Regions from separate parts of the Kitasatospora sp. NPDC059648 genome, predicted to be linked through region 2. Evidence: predicted binding sites of a transcription regulator. Region 2 holds the regulator's gene; the other holds the start of a gene.
The links. Region 2 encodes HspR, which represses chaperone genes until heat shock. Its sites were predicted from a motif close to TTGAGNNNNNNNNNCTCAA; they were not measured.
Positions count from the first base shown of each region.

Region 1: a site for HspR is predicted at 3,029-3,047, ahead of lon (endopeptidase La). Genes of this name have one in related genera too.

Region 1 covers NZ_JBHWDU010000011.1:148,447-158,033, forward strand. The annotation lists gene ACFV1W_RS10175 (ROK family protein) at 1-3, opposite strand, end outside; gene ACFV1W_RS10180 (GtrA family protein) at 21-563, opposite strand; gene lon (endopeptidase La) at 610-3,006, opposite strand; gene ACFV1W_RS10190 (rhomboid-like protein) at 3,172-3,975, opposite strand; gene ACFV1W_RS10195 (response regulator transcription factor) at 4,540-5,277, shown strand; gene ACFV1W_RS10200 (sensor histidine kinase) at 5,357-6,487, shown strand; gene ACFV1W_RS10205 (multifunctional oxoglutarate decarboxylase/oxoglutarate dehydrogenase thiamine pyrophosphate-binding subunit/dihydrolipoyllysine-residue succinyltransferase subunit) at 6,775-9,587, shown strand, end outside.
Region 2 covers NZ_JBHWDU010000026.1:59,963-69,549, reverse strand. The annotation lists gene clpB (ATP-dependent chaperone ClpB) at 1-1,450, opposite strand, end outside; gene ACFV1W_RS18010 (LysR family transcriptional regulator) at 1,561-2,496, opposite strand; gene ACFV1W_RS18005 (TDT family transporter) at 2,567-3,721, shown strand; gene ACFV1W_RS18000 (LuxR family transcriptional regulator) at 4,361-5,353, shown strand; gene ACFV1W_RS17995 (hypothetical protein) at 5,343-5,471, shown strand; gene ACFV1W_RS17990 (hypothetical protein) at 5,479-6,096, opposite strand; gene ACFV1W_RS17985 (hypothetical protein) at 6,424-6,591, shown strand; gene ACFV1W_RS17980 (helix-turn-helix domain-containing protein) at 6,643-7,635, opposite strand; gene ACFV1W_RS17975 (heat shock protein transcriptional repressor HspR) at 7,829-8,338, opposite strand; gene dnaJ (molecular chaperone DnaJ) at 8,379-9,533, opposite strand.

The DNA.
Region 1 (9,587 bases), on a different contig from region 2:
CATATCGGTCACCTCATGTCTTACGGCACATCCCGTGGCATCTCGGGTGCAGCGTAACCGGGTTCCGGCCCGGCGTGCGTCCCCGCGACGGGGCTGGTGAAGACCCAGCGCCGCATCGCCCAGTAGCGGAACAGCGTGGCCACGAAGGTGCCGAGGACCATCCCGCTGAGGAAGTCCGCGATCTCCTGCTGGAACGGGCCGATGTACGGCTCGCGCAGCTGGAGAACGTACCGGGAGAGTGCCAGCGGGAGGACGTTGACGCCGATCGCCACCGCGCTGACCAGGAAGAACAGCACGGCCTCGGGTCGGCGCCCGTCCGTCCGGAAGGCCCAGCGGCGGTTGAGCACGTAGGAGACGGCGGTGGCGACCACCGTCGCCACCGTCAGCGCCGCCACCGGTCGGTGCTCCAGGACGGTGAACTTGAGTTCGAGGTCGATCACCGTGGTGAGCACGAAGCAGCCGCTGCCCACGGTCAGGAACTTCACCAGCCGGCGGTGCCGGACCAGGAACGGCCGCAGCCGCGCCGGCACCCGGGCCAGGACGCGCTGCGTGGGGGACGGCATGTCCGCAGTGTGGCACGCGGACCGGCCGTCCCCCTGTCGATCACCGTCAGGCCGCGGCGACCAGCACCCCGGCCGGCTCCAGGGCCAGCTGGAGCACCTCGCGCACGTCCGCCACCGGGTGGACGGTGAGCCGCTCCAGCACCTCGGCCGGGACGTCGTCCAGGTCGGCCTCGTTGCGCTTGGGGATGATCACCGTGGTGAGGCCGGCCCGGTCGGCGGCGAGCAGCTTCTGCTTCACCCCGCCGATCGGCAGCACCCGCCCGGTCAGCGACACCTCGCCCGTCATCGCCACGTCGGTGCGCACCTTGCGGCCGGAGAGCAGCGAGGCCAGCGCCGTGGTCATGGTGATGCCGGCGCTCGGCCCGTCCTTGGGGACGGCCCCGGCCGGGACGTGCAGGTGCACGCCGCGGTCGCGCAGAGAGGTGACGGGCAGCTCCAGTTCGGCGCCGCGCGAGCGCAGGAAGGAGAGCGCGATGTGTGCGGACTCCTTCATCACGTCGCCCAGCTGCCCGGTCAGGGTGAGCCCGGTGCCGCCGGTCTCGGCGTCGGCGAGCGAGGCCTCGATGTAGAGGACGTCGCCGCCGGCTCCGGTGACCGCGAGGCCGGTGGCCACGCCGGGGACGGCGGTGCGCCGTTCGGCGGGCTCCTGAGCGGACTCCGGCACGTGGTGCGGTCGGCCGATCAGGGCACGCAGGTCCCCCGCGCCGACCGCGGCGGGCAGCTCGCGCTCGCCCAGCTCGGCCTGTGCGGCGATCTTGCGCAGCACCCGGGCGATCGAGCGCTCCAGGGTGCGCACGCCCGCCTCGCGGGTGTACTCCCCGGCGAGCCTGCGCAGCGCCTCCTCGTCCACGCTGACCTGGCCGTCGCCGAGCCCGGCCTTCTCCAGCTGGCGCGGGAGCAGGTGGTCGCGGGCGATGACGACCTTCTCGTCCTCGGTGTAGCCGTCCAGCCGGACCAGCTCCATCCGGTCGAGCAGCGGCTCGGGGATGGCCTCCAGCACGTTGGCGGTGGCGAGGAAGACGACGTCGGAGAGGTCGAGCTCGACCTCCAGGTAGTGGTCCCGGAAGGTGTGGTTCTGGGCCGGGTCCAGCACCTCCAGCAGGGCGGCGGCCGGGTCGCCCCGGTAGTCGGAGCCGACCTTGTCGATCTCGTCGAGCAGGACGACCGGGTTCATCGAGCCGGCCTCCTTGATCGCCCGTACCAGGCGGCCGGGCAGCGCGCCGACGTAGGTGCGCCGGTGGCCGCGGATCTCCGCTTCGTCCCGGACACCGCCGAGGGCGACCCGGACGAACTTGCGGCCCATGGCGCGGGCCACGCTCTCGCCGAGCGAGGTCTTGCCGACACCGGGCGGGCCGACCAGGGCGAGCACCGCGCCTCCGCGACGGCCGCCGACCAGACCGAGCCCCTGGTCGGCCCGGCGCTTGCGGACGGCCAGGTACTCGACGATCCGCTCCTTCACGTCGGCGAGGCCGGCGTGGTCGGCGTCGAGCACGGCGCGGGCGCCGGCGATGTCGTAGGCGTCCTCGGTGCGCTCGTTCCAGGGCAGCTCCAGGACGGTGTCCAGCCAGGTGCGGATCCAGGAGCCCTCGGGCGACTGGTCGGAGGAGCGCTCCAGCTTGTCCACCTCCTTGAGCGCGGCCTCCCGCACCTTCTCCGGGAGGTCGGCGGCCTCGACCCGGGCGCGGTAGTCGCCCTCCTCGTCGGCCGGGTCGCCGTTCAGCTCGGCCAGCTCCTTGCGGACGGCCTCCAGCTGGCGGCGGAGCAGGAACTCCTTCTGCTGCTTGGCCACGCCCTCCTCGACGTCCTTGCGGATGGTGTCGTTGACCTCCTCCTCGGCGAGGTGGTCGCGCAGCAGGGTGAGCGCGTACTCCAGTCGGGCGACCTGGTCGGCCTCCAGCAGCACCTTGAGCTTCTGCTCGGCGGTGGTGAAGGGCGCGTAGCCGATGTTGTCGGCGAGCTCGCCGACGCCCTCGATCTGCGCGACCCGGTCGACGATCTGCCAGGCGCCGCGCTTGCGCAGCCACTGGGTGGACAGCGCCTTGTACTCCTTGACCAGATCGGCGGCCCGCCCGGCCACCGGCATGCCGACCGAGGACTCCCGGAACGGCGTGGTCTCCACCCAGAGGGCGGCGCCGGGGCCGGTGGTGCCGACCCCGATCCGGACCCGGCGCACGGCGCGCACCAGGGCCGCGGGATCGCCGTCGGCCAGCCGGCCGACCTGTTCCACCGTGGCCAGCGTGCCGACCGCCGCGTACGAGCCGTCCACCCGCGGGACCAGCAGGACCTGGGGCTTGCCGGAGCCGGCGGCCGCGGCGCGGGCGGCCTCGACCGCGGCGCGCACCTCGGCGTCCTTCAGGTCCAGCGGGACGACCATGCCCGGGAGCACGACCTCGTCGTCGAGCGGCAGCACGGGCAGGGTGAGCGGTGTGGACGTCGATGCCATGATCTCTCCCCAGTCAGCGAACTTGAGTCGACCTGACTAAGCCTCCGCGGGCCCCGGATGTTCCCGACACCTTGTTCGCCGTCAGCGAACGCCACATCGCCGGAGCAACGAGGAGGAGGCGCCGTCAAAAGGAGGCGGAGAGAACGGCCCAAGAGGGCCCGGGCGTCAGCGCGCGGCGGACGGACGCGCACCGGCCCGCACCGCCGCGGCGGCCGAGGAGGCGGCGGAGCCGGCTGCCGGGGCCTGGGCCGACCGGGTGCGCGGCCGCGGCGGGCGCCGCTCGATCCGCCGCAGCCAGCGCGACAGCGCCACTCCGCTGAGCACCGCGACCGGGTGTCCCACGGCCGTGACCACGTCCTTCTCGGTGGCGATCTGCTGGGCGATCATCAGCCCGACGCCGCCCAGCGCCAGCACCCGCCCGCGCCAGGGCAGCAGCCCGGCCACCGCGCCCAGACAGGCGAGCACGCCGTAGCTGACCCCGATGTCCAGGTGGTCCATCGCCTCCGGGGCCATCCGCCCGGCCTCCACCGCGGCGATCACCACGCCCTGGGAGAGCAGCGTGGCCGTCACGTGCCCGATCGCGAACACCGCCGCGGCCCGGCCGGCGCCGACCCTGCGCTCCAGCGGGGCCAGGGTGAAGGCGAAGCCCCACAGGTAGGGCATCCACACCTCCCCGGCCACCCAGAACCCGCTGAGCACGAGGGCGCGCAAGGGGTGCTGGAGCAGGTTGTGGCCGTCCGAACTGGAAGCCTCCCGCAAACGCCGGACGAGTTCCGGATCGGCGATCCCGGCGAAGGTGGTGGTGACTCCCACCACGGCGAGATATCCGAGGGTGAAGGGAGTGCGGCGGGGCGTCGGCACGCGTTCCAGCAGCCATTCGAAGACGCCGGTGCGCAGTCCGTACCGGAGCATTCCGTACGGCACCCCCGCGGGCGCGCTCCGGACGGCCTCCCGCCGCAGTCCCGCCATGCCGCCTCCGCTCCACGCCCGCCGACACCGGTGCTCGCAGGGTGCCCAACGTACCGGCGCGTGCGCCGGATTCCGCCCGGCGGGGCGTTGTCGTGGCCACGGTACGTCGAGGTTCTGAGAGGCACCTGGGAAAAGCCCGTGAAGACCGTAGCTGGGGGGAGCCGCCGGAATCCCGGCATTGGTCCGGACCTACTTCCCATTAACGCGTCAGTAGGGCCTCTGACCGGCGACTTGGCGTCAATTGGACTGCATACGTACCGTTACGCAGAGAAAATTCGCCGGGTAAGGTAGCGGCCCGTGCCCACTCATGCGGTGGGTCCACGGGCGGCCGGACAGCCGGTCCACGGGCCGGAAACGTCCGGTCCACCTGCCGGAAAGCACCCGCTGTCCGTACGCTGCGATGTGCGTGGGAGAAGTGGACGGGAGACCATCCGTCCGCACCGACTCCCGGGCGCGCGACGGGACGGCGGACCCGGCACAGTCCACGACGGAACAAGACTACGAGCGGAGCCCCGCCATCCCCACAGGTGGCCGGCCCGCAGCCCTGGGGGCGGTGGCGTGACCGTGACAGAAATTCAGCAGGACAACCCCAACACCGGTGGCACGGTGAGCAGTCAGCGCAGAGTGCTGGTGGTGGAGGACGAACCCACGATCGCCGAGTCGATCGCGGCCCGACTGGGCGCGGAGGGGTTCAAGGTCGCCGTGGCCCACGACGGCCCCGGCGCGGTGGACGGCTTCCACACCTGGCAGCCGGACCTGGTGGTCCTGGACATCATGCTGCCCGGCTTCGACGGGTTGGAGGTGTGCCGCCGGATCCAGGCCCAGCGCCCGGTCCCGGTGCTGATGCTGACCGCCCGCGACGACGAGACGGACCTGCTGGTCGGCCTCGGCGTCGGTGCCGACGACTACATGACCAAGCCGTTCTCGATGCGCGAACTGGCTGCCCGGGTCAACGTGCTGCTGCGCCGCGTCGAGCGCGCCCAGCAGGCCGCACGCACGCCCGCGCTCGGCAGCCTGCGCTTCGGCGAGCTGGAGATCGACCACGTCCAGCGCCGGGTCCGGCTGGCCTCGGGCGACGTCCACCTGACACCGACCGAGTTCGACCTGCTGGCTTGCCTGGCCGCCCAGCCGCGCGCGGTGCTCACCCGCGAGCAGCTGCTGGCCGAGGTGTGGGACTGGACCGACGCGTCCGGCACCCGCACCGTCGACAGCCACGTGAAGGCGCTGCGCCGGAAGATCGGCGCCAGCTGGATCCGCACCGTGCACGGCGTCGGATACGCACTGGAGGCCCCGCTCTCCTGACGGGGGCTTCGGGCGACGGGCCGCCGGGGGGCCCGTGTCCCGGCACCGCCGTGACACCACGCGGGGATCACAGGGACCAATGACCTTTCCACAGCAACGCAACGGGGACGCCGACGGCGCGCGCCCGCAGACGCTGGCCGCACGCGCGGCCAGCCGGGTCTGGGCCGACATCCGTCCGCTCGACCCGGTCCGGTCGATCAAGGGCAAGCTCGCCCTGCTGGTGATCGTCTCCGTTTTCCTGGCCACCGGGATGGTGGTCGTGGCGATCCGGTCCGAGACCCAGATCCGGATCATCATGGTCTTCTCCATGATCGCCTCGCTGCTGTTCATGCAGTTCCTCGCGCACGGGCTGACCGCCCCGCTGCGCGAGATGACGGCCGCCGCACGCGCGATGGCCTCCGGCGACTACAGCCGCCGGGTCGAGGTGAACTCGCGCGACGAGATCGGCGAGCTGGCCGCCGCCTTCAACGGCATGGCGGCCGACCTCCAGGCCGCCGACCGGCACCGCCGCGAGCTGGTCGCCAACGTCTCGCACGAGCTGCGCACGCCCATCGCCGCGCTGCGCGCCGTGCTGGAGAACGTGGTGGACGGCGTCGTGCAGCCCAATCCGGCGACGCTGGAGGCCGCGCTGGAGCAGACCGAGCGGCTCGGCCGCCTGGTCACCCACCTGCTGGACCTCTCCAAGATCGACGACGGCGTGGTCGACCTGGACGCCCGCCCCTTCGAGGTGCGCGAGTTCCTGGACGGCGTGCTGCGCGGGGTCACCGTGGACGGCGCGACGGCCGGCGGGGCGTTCTCCCGGCGCGGCGACGTCCGGCTGGCCCTGGAGGTCAGCCCGGCCGGCCTGACCGCCGTGGCGGACCCGGAACGGCTCCACCAGGTGGTCGCCAACCTGGTCGACAACGCCTGCAAGCACTCCCCGCCCGGCGGCACGGTGACGGTGCGCGCGAGACCGGACGGCGAGGACGGCGGCCTGCTGCTGGAGGTCCAGGACGAGGGTCCGGGCATCCCGCCGGCGGACCGCGGCCGGGTCTTCGAACGGTTCAGCCGCAGCGGCACCGCGACCGCCGCCGGCCCGGGCGCCGACGGCGGAACCGGGCTGGGCCTGGCGATCGCCCGCTGGGCGGTGGACCTGCACGGCGGGCGGATCGCCGTCGCCGAGTCGCCGCGCGGCTGCCGGATAGAGGTCCGGCTGCCCGGACAGCCCTGAGCGGGCCGGGACATTTGTCACAGATCCGACACAGACGCACACGAAGATCGTCTGCGGATCACTCTGGATCTTTGTCCGTTTTCGCCCCGATTTAGGGGGCGATCGGGCCCGATCGCTTCCCCTCAGACACGGCTTTCTAACGCACTTTTTCAGCCAATCTGCAGGTCAGGACTGTGATCTGGGCGACGCCTGGGGCCCGGGGACTGCGCGATCACTGGTCAGGGGCGTAGCCTTAATCCCCGCTGTCCAAACATCCCAAAAGGAAGCGGAAGAGGGCGGTTGCCGCCGTGTCGCCACAGTCCCCTGAAACCCCCAACAGCTCGGCAAGCTCCACTGGCTTCGGCCCCAATGAGTGGCTCGTCGATGAGATCTACCAGCAGTACCTCCAGGACCCGAACTCGGTCGACCGAGCCTGGTGGGACTTTTTCGCCGACTACAAGCCCGGTACCGAGGTGACCCCAGTGACCCAGGCCGCGACCCAGGCCGGCCCCACGCCGACCCCTGCCGCTGCCCCTGCGCCCGCCGCTGCTGCTCCGGCCGCGCCCGCCGCCCCGGCCGCTCCGGCCCCGGCTGCCGCCCCGCTCGCCGCCGCGCCCGCCGCGCCCCCGGCCCCCAAGGCCGCCGCCGCTGCCCCGGCCACCGCCGCCGCCCCGGCCGGCCCCGAGCTGGTCCAGCTCCGCGGCCCGGCCAAGGCCGTCGCCAGCAACATGGACGCCTCGCTGGAGGTGCCGACCGCGACCTCGGTCCGCGCCGTCCCGGCGAAGCTGTTGATCGACAACCGCATCGTCATCAACAACCACCTGCAGCGCGCCCGCGGCGGCAAGGTCTCCTTCACCCACCTGATCGGTTACGCCCTGGTCCAGGCCATCAAGGCCGCCCCGGGCATGAACCACAGCTACAAGGTGGAGGACGGCAAGGCCTTCCTGGTCAAGCCGGAGCACGTCAACCTCGGCCTGGCCATCGATCTGGTCAAGCCGAACGGCGACCGCCAGCTGGTCGTCGCGGCCATCAAGAAGGCCGAGACCCTCGACTTCTTCGGCTTCTGGCAGGCCTACGAGGACATCGTCCGCCGGGCCCGTGCCAACAAGCTGACCATGGACGACTTCACCGGCGTCACGGTCTCGCTGACCAACCCCGGCGGCATCGGCACCGTGCACTCCGTGCCGCGCCTGATGCAGAACCAGGGCACCATCGTCGGCGTCGGCGCCATGGAGTACCCGGCCGAGTTCCAGGGCTCCGCCCCGGAGACCCTGTCCCGTCTGGGCGTCTCCAAGATCATGACGCTGACCTCGACCTACGACCACCGCGTCATCCAGGGCGCGGCGTCCGGCGAGTTCCTGCGCGAGATCCACCGCCTGCTGCTCGGCGAGAACGGCTTCTACGACGAGATCTTCGAGTCGCTGCGGATCCCGTACGAGCCGGTCCGCTGGGCCACCGACGTCGCCACCACCCACGACGACGAGGTCAACAAGACCGCCCGCGTCATGGAGCTGATCCACTCCTACCGGGTCCGCGGCCACCTCATGGCCGACACCGACCCGCTGGAGTACAAGCAGCGCAAGCACCCCGACCTGGACGTCACCACCCACGGCCTCACCCTGTGGGACCTGGAGCGCGAGTTCGCGGTCGGCGGCTTCGGCGGCCAGAAGATGATGAAGCTCCGCGACATCCTCGGCCTGCTGCGCAACACCTACTGCCGCACCGTCGGCATCGAGTACATGCACATCCAGGACCCGAAGCAGCGCAAGTGGCTGCAGGAGCGCCTGGAGAAGCCGTACGCGAAGCCCGAGCGCGAGGAGCAGCTGCGGATCCTGCGCCGGCTGAACTCGGCCGAGGCCTTCGAGACCTTCCTGCAGACCAAGTACGTCGGCCAGAAGCGCTTCTCGCTGGAGGGCGGCGAGTCGCTGATCGCCCTGCTGGACGGGGTCATCGACTCCGCCGCCGAGCACCGCCTGGACGAGGCCGTCATCGGCATGGCCCACCGCGGCCGCCTGAACGTGCTGGCCAACATCGTCGGCAAGCCGTACGGCAAGATCTTCGGCGAGTTCGAGGGCAACCTCGACCCGAAGTCGATGCACGGCTCCGGCGACGTCAAGTACCACCTGGGCTCCGAGGGCACCTTCACCGGCCTGGACGGGGAGACCATCAAGGTCTCGCTGGCCGCGAACCCCTCCCACCTGGAGACGGTCGACCCGGTCGTCGAGGGCATCGCCCGCGCCAAGCAGGACATCCTGGACCAGGGCGGCACCACCTTCCCGGTGCTGCCGATCCAGATCCACGGTGACGCGGCCTTCGCCGGCCAGGGCGTCGTCGCGGAGACCCTGAACATGTCGCAGCTGCGCGGCTACCGCACCGGCGGCACCGTGCACGTCGTGGTGAACAACCAGGTCGGCTTCACCGCCGCCCCGGCGTCCTCGCGCTCCTCGATGTACTGCACCGACGTGGCCCGCATGATCGAGGCCCCGATCTTCCACGTGAACGGCGACGACCCGGAGGCCGTGGTCCGCGTCGCGCGGCTCGCCTTCGAGTTCCGCCAGGCGTTCCACAAGGACGTCGTGATCGACCTCATCTGCTACCGCCGCCGCGGTCACAACGAGGCCGACAACCCGTCGTTCACCCAGCCGCTGATGTACGACCTGATCGACAAGAAGCGCTCGGTGCGCAAGCTGTACACCGAGGGCCTGATCGGTCGCGGCGACATCACCATGGAAGAGGCGGAGCAGGCGCTCCAGGACTTCCAGGGCCAGCTGGAGAAGGTCTTCGCCGAGGTCCGCGAGGCGGCCCAGGCTCCGGCCGACACCACCACGGGCAAGCCGGTCGCCGACTTCCCGGTCTCCATCCAGACCGGCATCTCCCAGGAGATGGTCAAGCGGATCGCCGCCTCGCAGGTCAACTTCCCGGACTGGCTGACCGTCCACCCGCGCCTGCTGCCGCAGCTGCAGCGCCGCGCCGCCTCGGTCGAGGACAACACCATCGACTGGGCGATGGGCGAGACCCTCGCCATCGGCTCGCTGCTCATGGAGGGCCACCCGGTCCGCCTGGCCGGCCAGGACAGCCGCCGCGGCACCTTCGGCCAGCGGCACGCCGTCCTGATCGACCG
Region 2 (9,587 bases):
GGTCGTCGAGCCGCTCCTTGAGCTCGCCGACCCGGTTGAGGCTCTTCTTCTCCTGCTCCCAGCGCGCCGTCAGCACGCTCAGCTGCTCGTTCTTGTCGGCGAGATCGCGCCGCAGCCGGGCCAGCCGGTCGACCGAGGCCGGGTCCGACTCCTTCTCCAGGGCCAGCTCCTCCATCCGCAACCGGTCGACGGCGCGCTGGAGTTCGTCGATCTCGACCGGAGAGGAGTCGATCTCCATCCGCAGCCGGGAGGCCGCCTCGTCGACCAGGTCGATCGCCTTGTCGGGCAGGAAGCGGGAGGTGATGTAGCGGTTGGACAGGGTGGCGGCGGCGACCAGGGCGGCGTCCGAGATCTGCACCTTGTGGTGCGCCTCGTACCGGCCCTTGAGGCCGCGCAGGATGGCGATCGAGTCCTCCACGCTGGGCTCGCCGACCAGCACCTGCTGGAAGCGGCGCTCCAGGGCCGGGTCCTTCTCGATCCGCTCGCGGTACTCGTCCAGCGTGGTGGCGCCGACCATCCGCAGCTCGCCGCGGGCCAGCATCGGCTTGAGCATGTTGCCCGCGTCCATCGCGGAGTCGCCGCCGGCGCCCGCGCCGACCATGGTGTGCAACTCGTCGATGAAGGTGACCACCTGGCCGTCCGAGGCCTTGATGTCGTTCAGGACGGCCTTCAGCCGCTCCTCGAACTCGCCGCGGAACTTGGCGCCCGCGACCATCGCGCTGAGGTCCAGCGCGACCAGCCGCTTGCCGCGCAGCGACTCCGGCACGTCACCGGCCACGATGCGCTGGGCGAGGCCCTCGACCACGGCCGTCTTGCCGACGCCGGGCTCGCCGATCAGCACCGGGTTGTTCTTCGTCCGGCGGGAGAGCACCTGGACCACCCGGCGGATCTCGTGGTCGCGGCCGATCACCGGGTCGAGCTTGCCGTCCCGGGCGGCCTGGGTGAGGTCGGTGCCGTACTTCTCCAGGGCCTTGTAGGTGCCCTCCGGATCCGGCGAGGTGACCCGGCCGCTGCCCCGGACGTCCTTGAACGCGGCCAGCAGCGCCTTGGGCGCCGCGCCCTGCTGCACCAGCAGCTCGGCGACCGCCCCGCCCTCGGCGGCCAGGCCGACCATCAGGTGCTCGGTGGAGACGTACTGGTCGTCCAGGTCGTCCGCGCGCTTGCCCGCCTCGGTGAGCACCGCGAGGGTGTCCCGGGCCAGCTGCGGGGCGGCGACCGTCGAGCCCATCGCGCTGGGCAGCGCCGTCAGCAGACGCCGCGCCTCGGCGTCGATCCGGGGCACGTTCGCCCCGACCGCCTCCAGCAGGGGCCGGGCGATGCCCTCGGGCTGCTCCAGCAGGGCGATCAGGATGTGCACCGGCTTGACGTCCGGGTTGCCGGCCGCGCCCGCCTGCCGGATCGCGGCGGACAGGGCGTCCTGCGTCTTGGTGGTGAACTTGCTCGCGTCCACTGCTGGGGAATCCTCCCTCGTCGTCCTTCACTGCTGCCACGTACAGCATGCACTAAGTTGAGTGTACTCCGCTCAATTTTTCCCCGGCCCGCTTCCGGGCCCGGCGGGCCTCAGCCCTTCCGCTTCGGTGCGGGCTTGCCGGAGCTCCTGCGGGTCAGCCCCAGCAACTCCCGGGCCGGTCCGCCCGGCCGCTGTCCGGCCGGCCACACCGCGCGCAGCGGCCGCCGCAGGTCCAGCTCCTCCGCCAGCGGCACCTCGACCAGCCGCCGGGTGGCCAGTTCCTCCACCACCGCCAGCTCGCTCAGGCAGACCGGCCCCGCCCCGGTCATCGCCGCCGCCTTCAGCGCGGTGGACGAGGCCAGCTCCAGCCGGGGCGGCACCGCGCCCCCGTACGGCGTCAGCGCCATCTCCAGCACCTCCCGGGTACCGGAACCGGGCTCGCGCAGCACCAGCGGCGTGGCCGCCAGCTCCGTCCCGGTCAGCGGGGTGCGGCGGCGCGCCCACCGGTGGCCGGGCGCCACCACGACCACCAGCCGGTCCGCCGCCACCACGGCGCCGGCCAGGCCGGGCGGGGCGGACGGGCCCTCGACGAAGCCGAGGTCGGCGTCCCCGGCCAGCACGTGCCCGGCGACCTCCGCCGAGTTCGCCGTCCGCAGCGTCACCGCCGTACCCGGGCTGGCCTCGGCCAGCGCCAGCAGCCAGCCCGGCATCAGGTACTCGGCGACCGTCAGGCTGGCCACCACCCGCAGCTTGGCGTCCCGCCGCTCGCGCAGCGCGTCGATCCCGGCGTCCAGCGCCTGAGCCGCCTCCACCACCTGCCGGGCCCACTCGACCACCAGCCGGCCCGCTTCGGTCGGCCGGCTGCCCCGGGGCGAGCGCTCCAGCAGCGGGGCGCCGATCTGCCGCTCCATGCCCTTGATCCGGGCGCTCGCGGTCGGCTGGCTCACACCCAGCTCGGCCGCCGCCCGGCCGACGCTGCCCAGCCGGGCCACCGCGAGCAGCAGTTCCAGGGCGCCCAGTTCGGGGACGTGCGGGGAGAGGGCCATAGGTTCAGGCTATGCCCTCATAGAACCCGTGGCGCTACCGGCCACCGGCCCGCTCGGCGACGGTGGAACCATGTCCATCTCGGCCGACGTCCGCCCGCTCACCCGCCCCGCCGACCGGTCCCGGTTCTCCCGCCCCTCCCGGGGCACCGGACTCTCGCCGCTCTCCCGCCTCGACCTCGCCCAGCTCGGCCCCAACTGGTACGCCGCCGTGATGGGCACCGCGATCGTGGCCAACGGCGCCGCCGCCCTGCCGGTCCGGTTGCCCGGGCTGATCGGATTCGGCGAGGTGATGTGGGCGCTCGGCGCGGCCGCCCTGCTGGTGCTGGCCGCGGCCCGGCTGGTGCACCTCACCCGGCACCGCGAGGCGGCCCGCGCCCAGTTGCTGGACACCCCGGCCACCGCCGTCTTCTACGGCTGCCCGCCGATGGCGCTGCTGGCGGTCGGGCTCGGCACCCTGCTGCTCGGCTCGCGGGTCATCGGCACCGGCCCGGCCGTCGTCCTGGACGCCGTGCTGTGGGGTGTCGGCACCCTGTACGCGCTGGCCGTCGCGGGCGGCATCCCGTTCCTGATGATCACCCGGCACCCGGTCTCCGCACTGGAGGGCAACCCGACCTGGCTGCTGCCCGTGGTCGCCCCGCTGGTCGCCTCCGCGTGCGGCCCGGCGCTCGTCCCGCACCTGCCCGCCGGCCTGCCGCGGCAGACCCTGCTGTACGGCTGCTGGGCGCTGTTCGGGGTCGGCCTGCTGGCCACCCTGGTGCTGCTGCCGGTGGTGTTCACCGGGCTGTTCCACAGCAAGGTGCCCGCCCTGGCGCTCACGCCCGCGCTGTTCCTGGTGCTCGGCCCGCTCGGACAGTCCGTCACCGCGATCCACCAGCTCGCCGACGCGGCCGGCCCGGTGCTGCCCGCGCTGGCGCCCGTCATGCTGCCGCTGGCCGAGCTGTACGGCGTCGCGGTGATCGGCGTCGCGATGCTCTGGCTGGCCGTCGCGCTCACCGCCAACCTGCGCGCCCGGCGGGCCGGGATGCCGTTCGCGATGACCTGGTGGGCGTTCACCTTCCCGGTCGGCACCTGCGTCACCGGCGCCTCGGCGCTCGCCCGGCACACCGGCTTCGGGGGCTTCACCGGGCTGGCCGTCGGCCTCTACCTGCTGCTGGGCACCGCCTGGCTGCTGGCGGCGGGCGGAACGGCCGCCGGGCTGCTGCGCGGCCGGCTGCTGGCACGCTGAGCCGCGGGGGCCCGGGACCGTCCGGCGGGCACCGGCCGCCCGACGGCGAGCGGACACCCGCCGTCAGGGGCGCGTCACCGTTGCAGGAACGCGCAGCTGCAGGACGACGGTGCACAGCCGGCCGTGGGCCGCCGTTCCCGTCCCCCGCTGGCCTCGGTCTTCACCGGAATCCGACCTGCCGGCCGTGGCCCCGCGCCCCCGCCGGGATGCAGATAGCTGCAATTGCGCGAACCTGCACTCGGGCGGCACTTGTCCACCGGCCGTCACGCTGTGAGGGTGGAGGCACGCCAGGCCGTCCGGGCACCGCAGCCCGATGGTGGCGACTTGCTCTTCAGAACTGACCACGGGTGCAACGTTCCGCAGCCGTGGAACGGGGGGGAAGAGCCCCGGCCGGGGTCCATGTGTGGTGATGGCCCCCCGGAGCCGGAGCCGGCGAGGCGTTGCTGCTCCGCCTCGACGGAAGCGCCCAGGCACTGGCGTACTGATGGGGACCCCCGGGATCCCGGTGTGCGACGGCACCCGGCCCCGGGGGTCCACCGTCCGGCCGGTACCGTGAGACGCCCCCCGGCCGCCGGTACCCGCGGGCCGTGCGTGCGGGTGAGGGATCAGGGGAGAGGCGTCCGGCAGGGAGAGTGCGACGTGGCGGCGGAACCGGCGGTCACGCCGCACCAGGTGCCCGAGGGCGGCGAACCCGGCGAGGCGGCCCGGCAGTTGTACCTGGCGGTCATCGCCCGAGGCGGCCGCATCCCGTTCGCCGACATCACCGACGGGGAACGCACCGCGCTCCGGCAGCTCCTCGACATCGGCCTGGTCATGGTCAACCGGATGGACCGCTGCTACACCGCCGTCAGCCCGCGCTCCGTCAGCGACCGCCTCGGCGCGGAACTGCGCAGCGAGGCCACCCGGCTGCTGGTCCGCGCCGAGAACCTCCCCGGCGCCCTGGACGGGCTCACCCGCGCGTACGACGCGATGCCCCGCCCGTCCGGCGGTTCCGGCGGCGCCGTCCACGTCGAGGGCCACGTCCACATCCGCCAGCGGATCTCCCAGCTGGTCTCCGACTGCCGCTCCGAGGTCCTCACCGCCCAGCCCGGCCAGCGCCCCGCCGACGCCCTGCAGATCGCCCTCGCCCAGGACGTCCAACTCCTCCAGCGCGGCTGCTCGCTGCGCACCATCTACCAGCCCGTCGCCCTCGCCGAACCGCCCGCGATCGCCTACGCCGAGGAGGTCACCCGGTACGGCTCGCAGATCCGGATCCTCGACGAGCCCTTCCAGCGGCTGATCGTCTTCGACCGCAGCGTCGCCGTGATCTCCGCCAACGACGACAACAGCGCCGCCGCCTTCATCAGCGACCCGGCCGCCCTCACCTACCTGATCAGCGGCTTCGAACGCGACTGGTTCCGCGCCGACACCACCGAAGCCGCCGCCGCCCTCGGCCGGGGCCCCGCCCGTACCATCCCCGACCGGGTCGGCCGCCTGCTCGCCCGCGGCCTCACCCAGCGTGCCGTCGCCACCCGCCTCGGCCTGAGCGAGCGCACCGTCGCCGGCCACATCTCCCGCCTCCGCGACCGCTACGGAGCCCAGACCCTCTTCCAGCTCGGCTGGCTGATGAGAGGCGCCCGAGATGACGGATGAGCCCGGCCCCGCCGAACGCGCCCGCTACCTCGCCGCCGTCCGCGGCGGCCGCCTGCTCGCCCGCGGCCTGACCCATTGGCAGATGCGGGGAGCCCGGGCGGGTGAGCCCGGTGGGTGAGCTCCGCTCAGCCGGTGGCGGCGCCGGTCGGCCAGTAGCCGGGGACGGCGGTCTGCTGCCGGGGGACGTTGAAGCGGTCGCCGGGGGCGGTCCAGAAGCCCTCGCGGAGGGAGAGCGCCATGCCGGCCCAGTCCAGGGCGGTCTCGACGGTGTGGTGGAGGGCCTCCTGCGACCAGGTGTCGTCGAAGACCAGCGGCAGGACGGGGGCGACCTGCTCGATGGTGGCGATCAGCGGGTTGTGGGTGATGGCCTCGTCGACGAGCAGGACGATCGGCTTGCGCAGCGCCGACGCCCAGCCGAGTTCGAGGCTCACCCCGGCCGAGAGCGGGGCTCCGACGTAGGCGAACACCAGGTCCGCGGACTGCAGCGCACGGAAGTCGGACGGCACCCTGGGCTCGGGGGCCCGGCCGGCGACGGTCCAGGCGTCGCTGTGGTGCGCGCTGTACACGGCGGCACCGCTGCGGAGGAGGGTGGTGCGGAGCGTCGTCAGCCGCGTCCGGCTGGCGAGCGTCACCACACTGTCTGCGGGGCCGGTCAGCCGCATCAGCGGCGCGGCCAGGAACACACGTGCACGCCGACCCTCAGGGGCCTGGCTGTCGTGCTGACGCAGGTAGGGCTCGGTCATGTCGACTCCGGGGAAATGGTCTTCCGGTCTGATCTGAGCATCGGTCGAATGCAGACTGATCAAGCTGGAGGGCCTACGGGGGAACGGGGGTGATGGCGCATTTGACTGAACATTGCCAGGATTGGGAACTCTGTCGGACCATCGAGAGCGAACTGATCGTCCATCGCTGAGGGCCTGCGCGTCCAGGGTTCACTGGTGTCATGTGGATGCCTGGCAGGGAGATGACGCGTAGGCGAGCTTGGCACGCCTGTACGACCTGAGGCAGCATATGGACGATGGTGCTTGTCTTGTTGGTTGATGCAGTGCGCGCGAGGAAGGGGTAGGCGCATGTCTCGTTTGCGCCGATTTGTCTACAAGGCCGTATTGATGTCGGTCGTTGGCATGACCGCCCTGGCTGGTTATTGCGCAGCTGCTGGTGCGACGGCCGGTTCGAATGACGTCGTCACCGCCAAAGCGGTGGGGGTGAGTCAGGATCTGGACATCGGCTGGGCGTGATCCGGCTTGTCGCAGGTGCACCGGCCTCACCGGAACACGCCTGTCCGCCCGTCAGCTCGGAGCGTGCTCGGCGGCGCGAGCCAGCGCGTAGCCGAGTTGGAACAGTGACTCGACGTTGTAGTCCTCCCGCATCTCGGCGATGTGCCGGGCGAGGGTTCGCTCACTGATTCCCAGGCGGCGCGCGATGACTCGGTGGTTGATCCCGGCGAGCATCAGGTCAATGATCGTTTGGCGGAGTCGTGATACGACCTGCTGCGGCACGGCGCGGTTGCCGTCGAACTCCAGGGCTCTGTTCCAGCTGGGCTCGAAGACTTCTTCCGCCAGGTAATTGGCGATGACGGGCTCGAATATGAACGCTGCCAGCGTCATGTCGTCGGCTACCGGTATGACCGCCACTCGCCGGTCTATGACGATGAGTCGGGTGTACGGCTCGTCCAGGGTGCGGAACTGCCCGCCGGCTTTCGCGAGCTTGGCAACATAATCTCTGGTCGGCTGGTGATAGCGCGTGCTGGCGTGGTAGATGGTCCGCATCGATGTGCTGCGGTTCAGCGCCTCCAGATCGCGTTCGACCATGGCGGCCAGCAGTTCCGGCGGACGCGGCCCGCCAGGCTGGAGAGCCAGCGTTTCCTCGGTGCCGGTCGTGAAGAGCTGATCGAGTCGCTGATTTATCAGGACCTTTCCCTGAACGTATTCGATTGCGCCGCCGCTCTTCTCCGGCGCGTGGAATTCCTGGGAGAGTTCGTGGAGTTCGGCGGGGAGGGACACCGCCCGCGACAGGAGGTCGAGAGCCTGACGCTGCCAGGTGCCGCTCAGCCGTGCGGAGAGCTGGGCAGGATCGACGGCAACCAGCTCGTTGCGGTCGTCGGCATCGGGCATCAGAAGCCCGATCTCCAGCAACTCGCTCAGGCCGTTCAGCTGGTGGTAGGGGGATTCTGCTGAAACGCGCCCGTCAGCCTTGACGATCTCAAGGTAGAGCGCCCGAGCCTCCGGTGACAGAACGGGAATCCCACCCGCAGTCGGACCGAGTTGAGCCCGTCCACTCATCTTCGGCTCCTTGCCGTATATCCGAGGCTTTCCAGGATCTGCCAGCACTGGAGTTTAGGCTGCGAGTCCAGTGACCTGTGACCGTGTGGTGTGCCGGCCAGCTTGTCAGAATGTCACTCTCTCACCAACACCCAGCCGCCGGCACCCCCCGAACAGGAGGGAGCCGGCGGCTGGGGTGAGCAGGGTGCCCGGGTCAGCGCTTGGGTCGCCAGACGACGAGGGCGCTGGACTGCGGGGTGGGGGGCTGGTACGGGACCAGGTCGCGGCGGTAGGAGGCGTGGACGGCGGCCTCGCGCTGCTGGAGGGCGGTGGCGGCGCCTTCGAGGGAGTCGACCAGTTCGGTGATGCGGGCCTGGAGGGCGGTGACCTGGTTCTCCAGCTCGATGATCCGCTTGATCCCGGCCAGGTTGATGCCCTCGTCCTGGGAGAGCCGCTGGACCTCGCGCAGCTGCTGGATGTCGCGCGCGGAGTAGCGGCGGCCGCGGCCGGCGGTGCGGTCGGGGCTGACCAGGCCGAGGCGGTCGTACTGGCGCAGGGTCTGGGGGTGGAGGCCGGAGAGTTCGGCGGCGACCGAGATGACGTACACCGGGGTTTCCTCGGTGAGTACGTACTGCGGCGGGGCGGCCGCGCGCCGGGTGCGGCGGGGGCCGCTGCCGGGCAGGCCCTCGCCGATCCCGGGGCCGATCGGGCCGCCGGCGTCCATCGGGTTCGTCGGGTTCATCGGATTCGGGGACATCTGGTCGTCACGCTCCCTTCGCCGCCCGGAAGAGGGCGGCTCGTGGGTCGTCGGAGGCGGTGGCCTCTCGGTACTGCTCCAGGGCGTTCAGCGCGTCGCCGGTGACGTGCTGGGGCACCACGACCTCCACGGTGACGAGGAGATCGCCGCGGGTGCCGTCCTTGCGGGTGGCGCCCTTGCCGCGGGCGCGCATGGTGAGGCCGTTGGCGCTGCCCGGGGGCAGCTTGAGCTTGACGGCGGGGCCGTTGAGCGTGGGCACCTCGATGGTGGCGCCGAGGGTCGCCTCGGGGAAGGTGACCGGGACGGTGACGGTCAGGTTGTCGCCCTTGCGCCCGAAGACCGGGTGCGGGTCGACGTGCACGGTGACGTAGAGGTCGCCGGGCTGGCCGCCGCGTTCGCCCTGGGCGCCCTTGCCCTTGAGCCGGATCCGCTGGTCGGCCTGGACGCCGGCCGGGATGCGGACCTGCATGGTGCGGGCCGAGCTGGCCCGGCCGCTGCCGTGGCAGTCGGCGCAGGGGTCGTCGACGATCATGCCCCGGCCGCGGCAGTCCTTGCAGGGCTCGGAGAGCGCGAAGGCGCCCTGGCCGCGGCTGACGGTGCCGGCGCCGACGCAGGTGGGGCAGACCCGCGGGGTGGTGCCGGACTTGGCGCCGGTCCCGTTGCAGGTGCGGCAGGGGGCCTGGCTGGTCATCCGCAGGGGGACGGTGGCGCCGTCCACCGCCTCCTCGAAGGAGAGCGTCACCTCGGTCTCGACGTCGGCCCCGCGCCGGGGCTGGGCCTGCCGGGCGCCGCCGCGGTTGAAGAGGCCGCCGAAGACGTCGCCGAGCCCGCCGCCGCCGGTGCCGCCCTGGCTGCCGCTGAAGAGGTCGCCGAAGTCGAAGCTGTAGCTGCCGGTGCCGGGCCCGCCGGTGCGGAAGCCGCCGTTGGCGAAGAGGCTGCGGGCCTCGTCGTATTCCTTGCGGCGCTTGTCGTCGGAGAGGACGTCGTACGCCTCGGAGATGTCCTTGAAGCGCTCCTCGGCCCTGGCGTCGCCCTTGTTCGCGTCGGGGTGGAACTCGCGCGCCAGCTTCCGGTAGGTCTTCTTGATCTCGGTGGCGGTGGCGTCCTTGGGCACGCCGAGGACCTTGTAGTAGTCCTTCTCCACGTAGTCCTTGCCACTCATGCGCCCACCTCGCTGCGCTCGGCAGCCGCTGAGCGGGACACGCACCTCTTCATG